One region of the Acholeplasma hippikon genome, then DNA from elsewhere that is predicted to be linked to it. Evidence: a T-box and tRNA genes for the amino acid it is inferred to sense, from the RefSeq annotation. Region 1 holds a T-box; the other holds one or more tRNA genes.

Evidence for each region. A T-box is a leader RNA that pairs with one kind of tRNA and senses whether it is charged. The one in region 1 lies ahead of asnS (asparagine--tRNA ligase), so its partner is inferred to be a tRNA-Asn.
Region 2: it has a tRNA-Asn gene. The T-box ahead of asnS (asparagine--tRNA ligase) is inferred to sense a tRNA for this amino acid. The anticodon was not compared.

Annotation. Positions count from the first base shown of each region.
Region 1 is NZ_LR215050.1:1,087,456-1,091,895, forward strand. It holds gene EXC59_RS05375 (hypothetical protein) at 1-869, shown strand, start outside; gene EXC59_RS05380 (DNA recombination protein RmuC) at 879-2,033, shown strand; T-box leader at 2,058-2,275, shown strand; gene asnS (asparagine--tRNA ligase) at 2,322-3,713, shown strand; gene EXC59_RS05390 (ATP-binding cassette domain-containing protein) at 4,055-4,440, shown strand, end outside.
Region 2 is NZ_LR215050.1:1,286,350-1,290,789, forward strand. It holds rRNA gene EXC59_RS06345 (23S ribosomal RNA) at 1-1,947, shown strand, start outside; rRNA gene rrf (5S ribosomal RNA) at 2,011-2,122, shown strand; tRNA gene EXC59_RS06355 (tRNA-Asn) at 2,159-2,235, shown strand; gene udk (uridine kinase) at 2,357-2,998, shown strand; gene EXC59_RS06365 (5'-methylthioadenosine/S-adenosylhomocysteine nucleosidase family protein) at 2,995-3,621, shown strand; gene EXC59_RS06370 (DJ-1/PfpI family protein) at 3,622-4,170, shown strand; tRNA gene EXC59_RS06375 (tRNA-Glu) at 4,245-4,320, shown strand; tRNA gene EXC59_RS06380 (tRNA-Arg) at 4,329-4,405, shown strand.

The sequences.
Region 1 (4,440 bases):
AATTAATCTTAATCATTACTTTAATAGGTTTCATGTACTCAATTGGTGTTTCAACATATGAAGCAATTCTAAAACAACAGAAATTAGACGAGTTTAAAAATCGCGCATATGAAACTGAAATCCGTACACTTTATGGACAAGAGTATCAATTTCATAAAGTAAAAAGAGTTCATGATTATGAACTTGCCGACAAAAGAAATGTGTTTTATGATGATAACAAACTATCTCCAGGTAAAAAAGGGGATGTTCTTTTAGCGTTTGAATCACCATTTCCACAAATTCCAGTTGCTCATCATCTAGTTACATTCTATTTTGGAGGGCATGCAGCATTAGTTGCTGATAATAATACAGTTATTGAATCCACAGGCATGTCATCAGGTGGAATCAAAGACATGATTAAAGCAGTACTTCACCGTGGATATGATGAGGAAAATGAACTAAACTTATCGGTTCAACAAGTGCCTAATTATTGGATGTCAGTCTTTAGACATAATGGTGAAGTAGAATATCCGTATTATGGTAAGTATTATCGTAATGAATTTTATGCAGTAAGAACAAAATTTGAAGACATAGATAAACGTGAAGAGCATATTGATTTAGCAGTTGAGTTTGCATCTGATAAAGTTGATAGAGGACTATACAACTATTTATTTTTTCTAGACACAAAATATAAATTCTACTGTACAGACTTAGTGACAAGAGCATATGCTTCAATCAACAAGTTAGAAAACACAAATTATAACTTAAACGAAGATGGATTTATTTCATCAGATTATGATATTTTATTATCAAGCGACACATATATTACAATCTATAAGGAAACAAAAGGCGATGTCATACATATATATTATTTAGAAGACGTTGCGTAAGGGGGAAATATGGATACAACTCAAATCATCTTAATTATTATTGGTATTATTTTATTAGCCGTGCTAATTTTAGTCATTTTTTTACTAACTAAAAAACCAGCAATCGTTAAACCGAATAATGAACAAGATACAGAAGCTAGAATTAGATATCAACAAGAATTAATTAGTAAACTTGAGACACTCAAAGTTGAAGTAAGTAAAGAATTAGAACTGATCAATCAAAAGTCTAAAGGTGAAATCAAGGACGAGCTAAACGCATTTAAAGAAATCATAACAACCAAAGTAACAAGTGATATGACTCAAATTAATGAAAAGGTTGAAAAGCGTTTAACAGAAGGATTTAAAACTTCTAAGGAAACCTTTGATGAAGTTTTAAAAAGACTTACTGTGATTGATACAACGCAACGTAATATTGAAAAATTATCAACAAACGTAGATGAACTTTCACGATTATTATCAGATAAGAAATTACGCGGTATGTATGGCGAAGGCCAACTTTATATGATTTTAAATAATGTTTTTGGTGAAGGTAATCACGAGTTATATGAACCGCAGCATAAATTATCCAATGGAACTTTAGTAGACGCGATGATTTTTGGCCCAGAAGGTGTAGGAAATATTCCTGTAGACTCTAAATTCTCCTTAGAAAACTATTTACTTATGAACAATCATGAAGCAAGTCAAGATGAGCGTAACCAAGCAACAAAAGATTTCAAAGCAAATATCAAAAAGCATATTGATGATATTGCCGGTAAATATTTAATTAAAGGCGAAACATCAGATCAAGCGATTATGTTTATTCCAAGTGAAGCAGTTTTCTCGGAAATTCATGCAAAATTCCCTGAGTTAATTGAATATGCTCAAAACAAGCATGTTTGGATTACGTCTCCAACCACATTTGTATATATGTTAACAATGATTGTTGTGATTTCATCTAATGTTCAAAGAGAAAAAAATGCAGAAAAAATGTTAAAAGAACTACAATCGTTATTTAATGATTTTGAATTATTCTTTAAGCGCTGGGAAGATGTTAAGAAGGCCGTTGATAAACTATCAACGACAACAGAAGCATTAGATAAACCGATGTTTAGATTAAATAAAAAGGTTTATAAAATAGAAAGTTCAAATTTTGAAGCATTAAATGAACCCGATGAAGTTGAATAATTAATATATTTTGATATAATTGATATGAAATCGATGAAGAGACAAGTAATATAAATGATACTTTTTAGAGAGTTAATGGTTGGTGCAAATTAACAGTTAGTTTATATGAATAACACTCGGAGAGACAGAAGAAAGTGTTTATTACATGAGTAGACCTGTACGTTAAGCTTAGCGTCATTAAGTTATAAAGTGCGTATGAAAATACGAACTAAGGTGGTACCGCGAAAGATTTCGTCCTTAGACTTATTTTAGTCTAAGGATTTTTTATTTATAAGGAGGAATGTAAATATGAAGTTAACCGTAAGAAAGATTTATGAAAATCCAGCAAAATTTGCTGATTCTACAGTTGTATTATCAGGCTGGGTTAGAAACCACAGAGATCAAAAAGAGTTCGGATTTATCAACCTAAACGATGGTAGTTTCTTTGAAACAATTCAAGTCGTTTATGAAAGAGATAAAACAGAAGATTTTGAACAAGTTACTAAATTAACAGTTGGATCTGCAATTGAAGTTGTGGGTACATTAGAATTAACACCAGATAGAAATCAACCATTTGAAATTAAAGCAACTAAAGTAACACTATTAGGTGGAGCAGATGAAACATATCCTATTCAACCTAAACGTCATACAAGAGAATTCTTAAGAGAAGTTGCTCACTTACGTCCAAGAACAAATCTTTTTAGTGCTGTTTTCAGAGTAAGAAGTATTGCAGCTTTTGGAATTCACAAGTTCTTCCAAGAAAGAAATTTTGTATATGTTAATACACCACTTATCACTGCAAATGACGGTGAAGGTGCTGGTGAAATGTTTAAAGTAACCACATTAAATTTAGACAAACTACCAAGATTAGAAAATGGCGAAATTGACTATTCTAAAGATTTCTTTGGTAAACAAGCAAACCTAACTGTAACAGGACAATTAGAAGGTGAAGCTTATGCGATGGCATTTAGAGATATCTATACATTTGGTCCTACATTTAGAGCAGAAAATTCTAATACAACAACGCACGCATCAGAGTTCTGGATGATTGAACCAGAAATAGCATTTGCTGATTTAGAAGATGATATGCAATTAATCGAAGAAATGGTTAAATACGTTGTTAAGTACGTCTTAGATAGTGCACCAGAAGAAATGGCATTCTTTGATAAGTTTGTTCAACCAGGGTTATTAAAGAAATTAAATGATTTATTAACATCTAAATTCAATCGTGTAACACATAAAGAAGCAATTGATTTATTAATTAATTCAGGCGTTAAATTTGAAAATAAACCAGCCCATGGCAGAGATTTAGCAAAAGAACACGAAAAGTTCTTAACTGAGACTTATTTTAAATCACCAGTGTTTGTTACTAACTGGCCAAAAGACATTAAAGCGTTCTATATGAGATTAAATGATGATAATGAAACAGTAGCAGCCGTTGACTTATTAGTACCAGGTTCAGGAGAACTTGTTGGTGGATCTCAAAGAGAAGAAAGATTAGATGTTTTATTAAGCCGTATGAAAGAAATGAATGTGCCAATTGCTGATCTTGATTGGTACTTAGATTTACGCCGCTATGGTGGATGTAAACATGCTGGATTTGGATTAGGATTTGAGAGATTCTTAATCTACATCACAGGGGTTGAAAACATCCGTGATGTGATTCCTTTCCCAAGAACACCTAAAAATATTTTATTCTAAAATTAAAAGAAGCATTGACTGCTTCTTTTTTTTGTGATAGTGTGCAAAATCAGCACGTTTTGAAATAAAAAAATTAAAGAAAACGATTACAAAAAACAAAGGTTCAATAATTAACTAAAAGATTGTTAAAACTTGTTTTTTTTTAAGTATTATCATATAATGATATACGTAGTTGGAGGAATGACTTATATGAAATTTTCAAATAAATATTTCTATAATTATAATTTAACAATTACCAACGAGCGATTCGTTTCTTTTTTAATCTAATTTTTTATGTCCATTTGTGTGGACATTTTTTATGGAAAAAATAAGAAATAATATAAAATCAAGGAGCTAAAGAAATGCAAATTAAACTAGAAGGATTAACAAAAGTCTTTTCAGATTTAAAATCAAAAACCGAAACACGCGCAGTTTCAAATTTAGATATTGTTATTCCGTCAGGTAAGTTAGTTGGCTTATTAGGGCCATCTGGATGTGGTAAATCTACTACTTTATACATGATTTCAGGTTTACTATACCCAACAGAAGGTAGAATTTACTTTGGGGATGAAGATGTAACAGAATTATCTCCAGAACAAAGAGGAATTGGATTAGTATTCCAAAACTATGCGTTATATCCTCACATGACAGTAAGAAAAAACATTTTATTCCCTTTAGAAAATATGAATGTTAAAAAACTTGCTATCGAAAAAGCGTATAAACAAGCACACATGCTAGTAGCTAAGGA
Region 2 (4,440 bases), 200 kb from region 1:
ACACAATCAAACTACGAATGTCGGCAAATGCGTCTAGCAGTCAGACTACGGGTGATAAGGTTCGTGGTCAAAAGGGAAAGAGCCCAGACCGCCAGATAAGGTCCCAAAATATATGCTAAGTGGAAAAGGAAGTGGAGATGCACAAACAACCAGGATGTTGGCTTAGAAGCAGCCATCATTTAAAGAGTGCGTAAAAGCTCACTGGTCGAGTGACTCTGCGCCGAAAATGTACCGGGGCTAAGCATATTACCGAAGCTGCGGATTTAAAGTAAAGAATATTTTAAGTGGTAGGGGAGCGTTCCCGTTGCGGAGAAGCATGATCGTAAGGACATGTGGAGCGGCGGGAAGTGAGAATGCCGGTGTGAGTAACGAAAAGACAGGTGAGAATCCTGTCCGTCATAAACCCAAGGTTTCCAGGGGAAGGTTCGTCCGCCCTGGGTAAGTCGGGACCTAAGGTGAGGCTGAAAAGCGTAGCCGATGGATAACTAGTAGAGATTCTAGTACCAGTGTAATGACTGATGGAGTGACAGAGGAGGATAGGCTCCCGCTCTTAGTGGATTGAGCGAAAAGAGTACGAGGCTGTGTCTTAGGCAAATCCGGGACACATAAGGCTGAGGCTTGATGGAGTACGAGTTCAGACTCTCTAGAAAAGCTTCTAGGGTTAATCATTATACTGCCCGTACCGTAAACCGACACAGGTGGGTGAGTAGAATATATTAAGACGCGCGAGAAAACTGTTGTTAAGGAACTCGGCAAATTGACCCCGTAACTTAGGGAAAAGGGGGACTTAAATGAAAAAATTAAGTCGCAGAGAAAAGGCCCAAGCGACTGTTTAGCAAAAACACAGCTCTCTGCAAAACCGTAAGGTGAAGTATAGAGGGTGACGCTTGCCCGGTGCTGGAAGATTAAGAGGAGATGTCAGGGGTAACCTAAAGCATTGAATTGAAGTCCCAGTAAACGGCGGCCGTAACTATAACGGTCCTAAGGTAGCGAAATTCCTTGGCGGGTAAGTTCCGTCCTGCACGAAAAGCGTAACGATTTGGGCACTGTCTCAACAACAGACTCGGTGAAATCAAGCTGCCGGTGAAAACGCCGGCTACCCGCGATTAGACGAAAAGACCCCATGGAGCTTCACTGTAACTTGATATTGAAATTGGGTGTAAGATGTACAGGATAGGTAGGACGCTATGAAGTTGGTACGCTAGTATCGATGGAGCGGTCGTTGGGATACTACCCTTCGTGCACTTAGTTTCTAACTCGCCGGAGTGGATCCGGGAGGACAGTGTCTGGTGGGCAGTTTGACTGGGGCGGTCGCCTCCTAAAGAGTAACGGAGGCGCTCGAAGGTTACCTCAGAACGGTCGGAAATCGTTCTATAGAGTGCAATGGCAGAAGGTAGCTTGACTGCGAGACAAACAAGTCGAGCAGGGACGAAAGTCGGACATAGTGATCTTACGGTACCGAATGGAAGGGCCGTGACTCAACGGATAAAAGTTACCCTGGGGATAACAGGCTTATCGCTTCCAAGCGTTCACAGCGACGAAGCGGTTTGGCACCTCGATGTCGGCTCGTCGCATCCTGGAGCTGGAGTAGGTTCCAAGGGTTGGGCTGTTCGCCCATTAAAGCGGCACGCGAGCTGGGTTCAGAACGTCGTGAGACAGTTCGGTCTCTATCTATCGTGGGCGTTGGAAATTTGAAGGGAGCTGTCCTTAGTATGAGAAGACCGGGATGGACATACCTCTGGTGCACCAATTGGCATTCCAGTGCCACAGTTGGGTAGCTATGTATGGAAGGGATAAACGCTGAAAGCATCTAAGCGTGAAGCCCACCTTAAGATGAGATTTCCCAATTAGTAAGACCCCTTGAAGACGACAAGGTTGATAGGTCAGGTGTGTAAGCACAGTGATGTGTTTAGCTTACTGATACTAATAGGTCGAGGACTTAACCTTAAGTAATTAAATTTACAAATAAACATTTCTGAAAAATCATTTATCTAGTTTTGAGAGTATATGTCTGGTGACGATGGCGAGGTGGATCCACCTGTTCCCATCCCGAACACAGAAGTTAAGCACCTCAGCGCCGAAGATAGTTAATACAAATAGCAAAAATAGGACGTTGCCAGGCATTATCTCATTATGATATAATATAAATAGCATTGAAGCCTACCTAGCTCAGTTGGTTAGAGCACCTGACTGTTAATCAGGGGGTCGCCTGTTCGAGCCAGGCGGTGGGCGCCATTCTTAAAATTGGAAGAGTCTTAGGACTCTTTTTGTTTTTTATGGGAAAATAAAAAATTATTTACCACATCCTTAAATAAATACAATGTTATGATATATAATATTAGAGTAAAAAAAATGAGTGAGGCGCCAAATGGATAAACCATATTTAATTATTGTAGCAGGTGGATCTGCATCTGGAAAATCTACAGTTGTTCAATCAATTATTAAAAACGCAGGACTAGATGATGTTTTAGATATCAACCAAGATGATTACTATAATGATCAGTCACATATGACAATGGAAGAAAGAATTAAAGTTAACTATGATCATCCAAACGCGCTAGATAATCAATTGCTTTTCCAACATATTAAAGATTTACTAGCCGGTAAAAGTATTTCTAAACCGACATATGACTATAAGAATTATACACGTGCAAAAGAAGTAGAAATTGTACATTCTAAACCTGTTATTATTGTTGAAGGTATCTTAGCATTAACAGATAAAAAATTACGTGATTTAGCAGATTTAAAAATCTTTGTTGAATCAGACAATGACATTAGATTCATTCGTCGTTTAAAACGTGATATGGTATCTCGTGGACGCAGCTTAGAATCTGTGATTGAACAATACTTATCAACAGTTAAACCAATGCATTATCAATTTGTAAAACCAACAAAACGCTACGCAGATATTATTATTCCAAATGATGATGGTCATAGTGTAGCTGTTGAATTAATTGTTGGTATGTTAAAACAATTTATGGAGAAAAAAAATAAATGACATTAATTATATGCGCAATGATGGACGAAGCAAGTGCTTTAGTTAAAAATTTAAATTTAGTAGAAAAAACACCTTTTGAAATTTACAAAGGAAGAATTCAAAATCACGAAGTTTTAGTTATGATTTCAGGTGTTGGTAAAACCAATGCAAGTATGGCAACAGCTTATGCACTCACTAAATTTAATATTGATTTAATCATTAATCCAGGGATTGCTGGAGGTGCGCATGTTAAAAAACACGCTACTTATTTAGTCAGTGAAGCAAGTTATCATGATTTTGATTTAACTGTGTTCAATTATGAGATAGGTCAAGTTCCTAAATATCCAGCAAAATTTAAAGTTCTCGAACTACTAAAGAATAAGTTCTCTAACTTTACATTTGTTCCGCTTTTCACGGGCGATAAATTTTCAACAACTTTAATAAATAATAACCCATATGTAGCGGATATGGAAGGTGCAGCAATTTTCCAAGTTGCGTATAAATTTAATAAAAATGTGATTTCTCTTAAAATTGTTAGTGATGTAATTGGTTCAAATAATCAAATTGATGATTACGTGAAATTAGAAAGTTCATTTGATGAAATATTGAGTGAGGAAGTTAGAAAAATATTGGAGGTATTATAAATGAAAGGTTTATTTATCTTTTCCGATGGCATGGAGGATAACGAAGCGTTATCTACACGTGCACTACTTGTTAGAGCAGGATTTGAGATTGATTCTGCGACAATTAACCACAATTTAATTGTTGAAACCTCATACAAACAAAAGGTTATTTGTGATCTTCACATGGATGAAGTAGACTTTAAAAATTACGATTTTTTACTCATTCCAGGTGGACCCTATGTAAACCACATCATTGATGACGAAAAAGTGATTAAAAACGCAATTTTAGCGTTTAATGAGGCCGAAAAAGTGATTGGAGCGATTTGTGCAGCCCCACGTTTTTTAGGTCGCTTAGGACTCTTAGAAGGAAAAGAATTTACGGCTTACCCAGGATCAGAAAAAGAAGTAAAAAATTCTTTATATTTTGTTGACAAAAAGTCTATAATTTGTGGTAATATAGTAACGGCACGAAGTGCTGGCACAGTAATTGATTTTGTGTATAATCTCATTGTAAGGCTTAAAAATGAAGCTGCAGCAAATGAGCTATTGGACAGAATTTTATATCGATAAAAAATTGTAAAAAAGTTAATTTAGTTGTTGACATTTTATAATAAGTTGATATAATTATACATGCGCTAATAAGTGGCCCGTTGGAGAAACGGTTAACTCACATGCCTTTCACGCATGCATTCACGGGTTCAAATCCCGTACGGGTCACCATTAATTTTGCACCCATAGCTCAATTGGATAGAGCGTTTGACTACGGATCAAAAGGTTAGGGGTTCAAATCCTCTTGGGTGCGCCATTAATATATTGACAAGCGCCACTTACAGTGATACA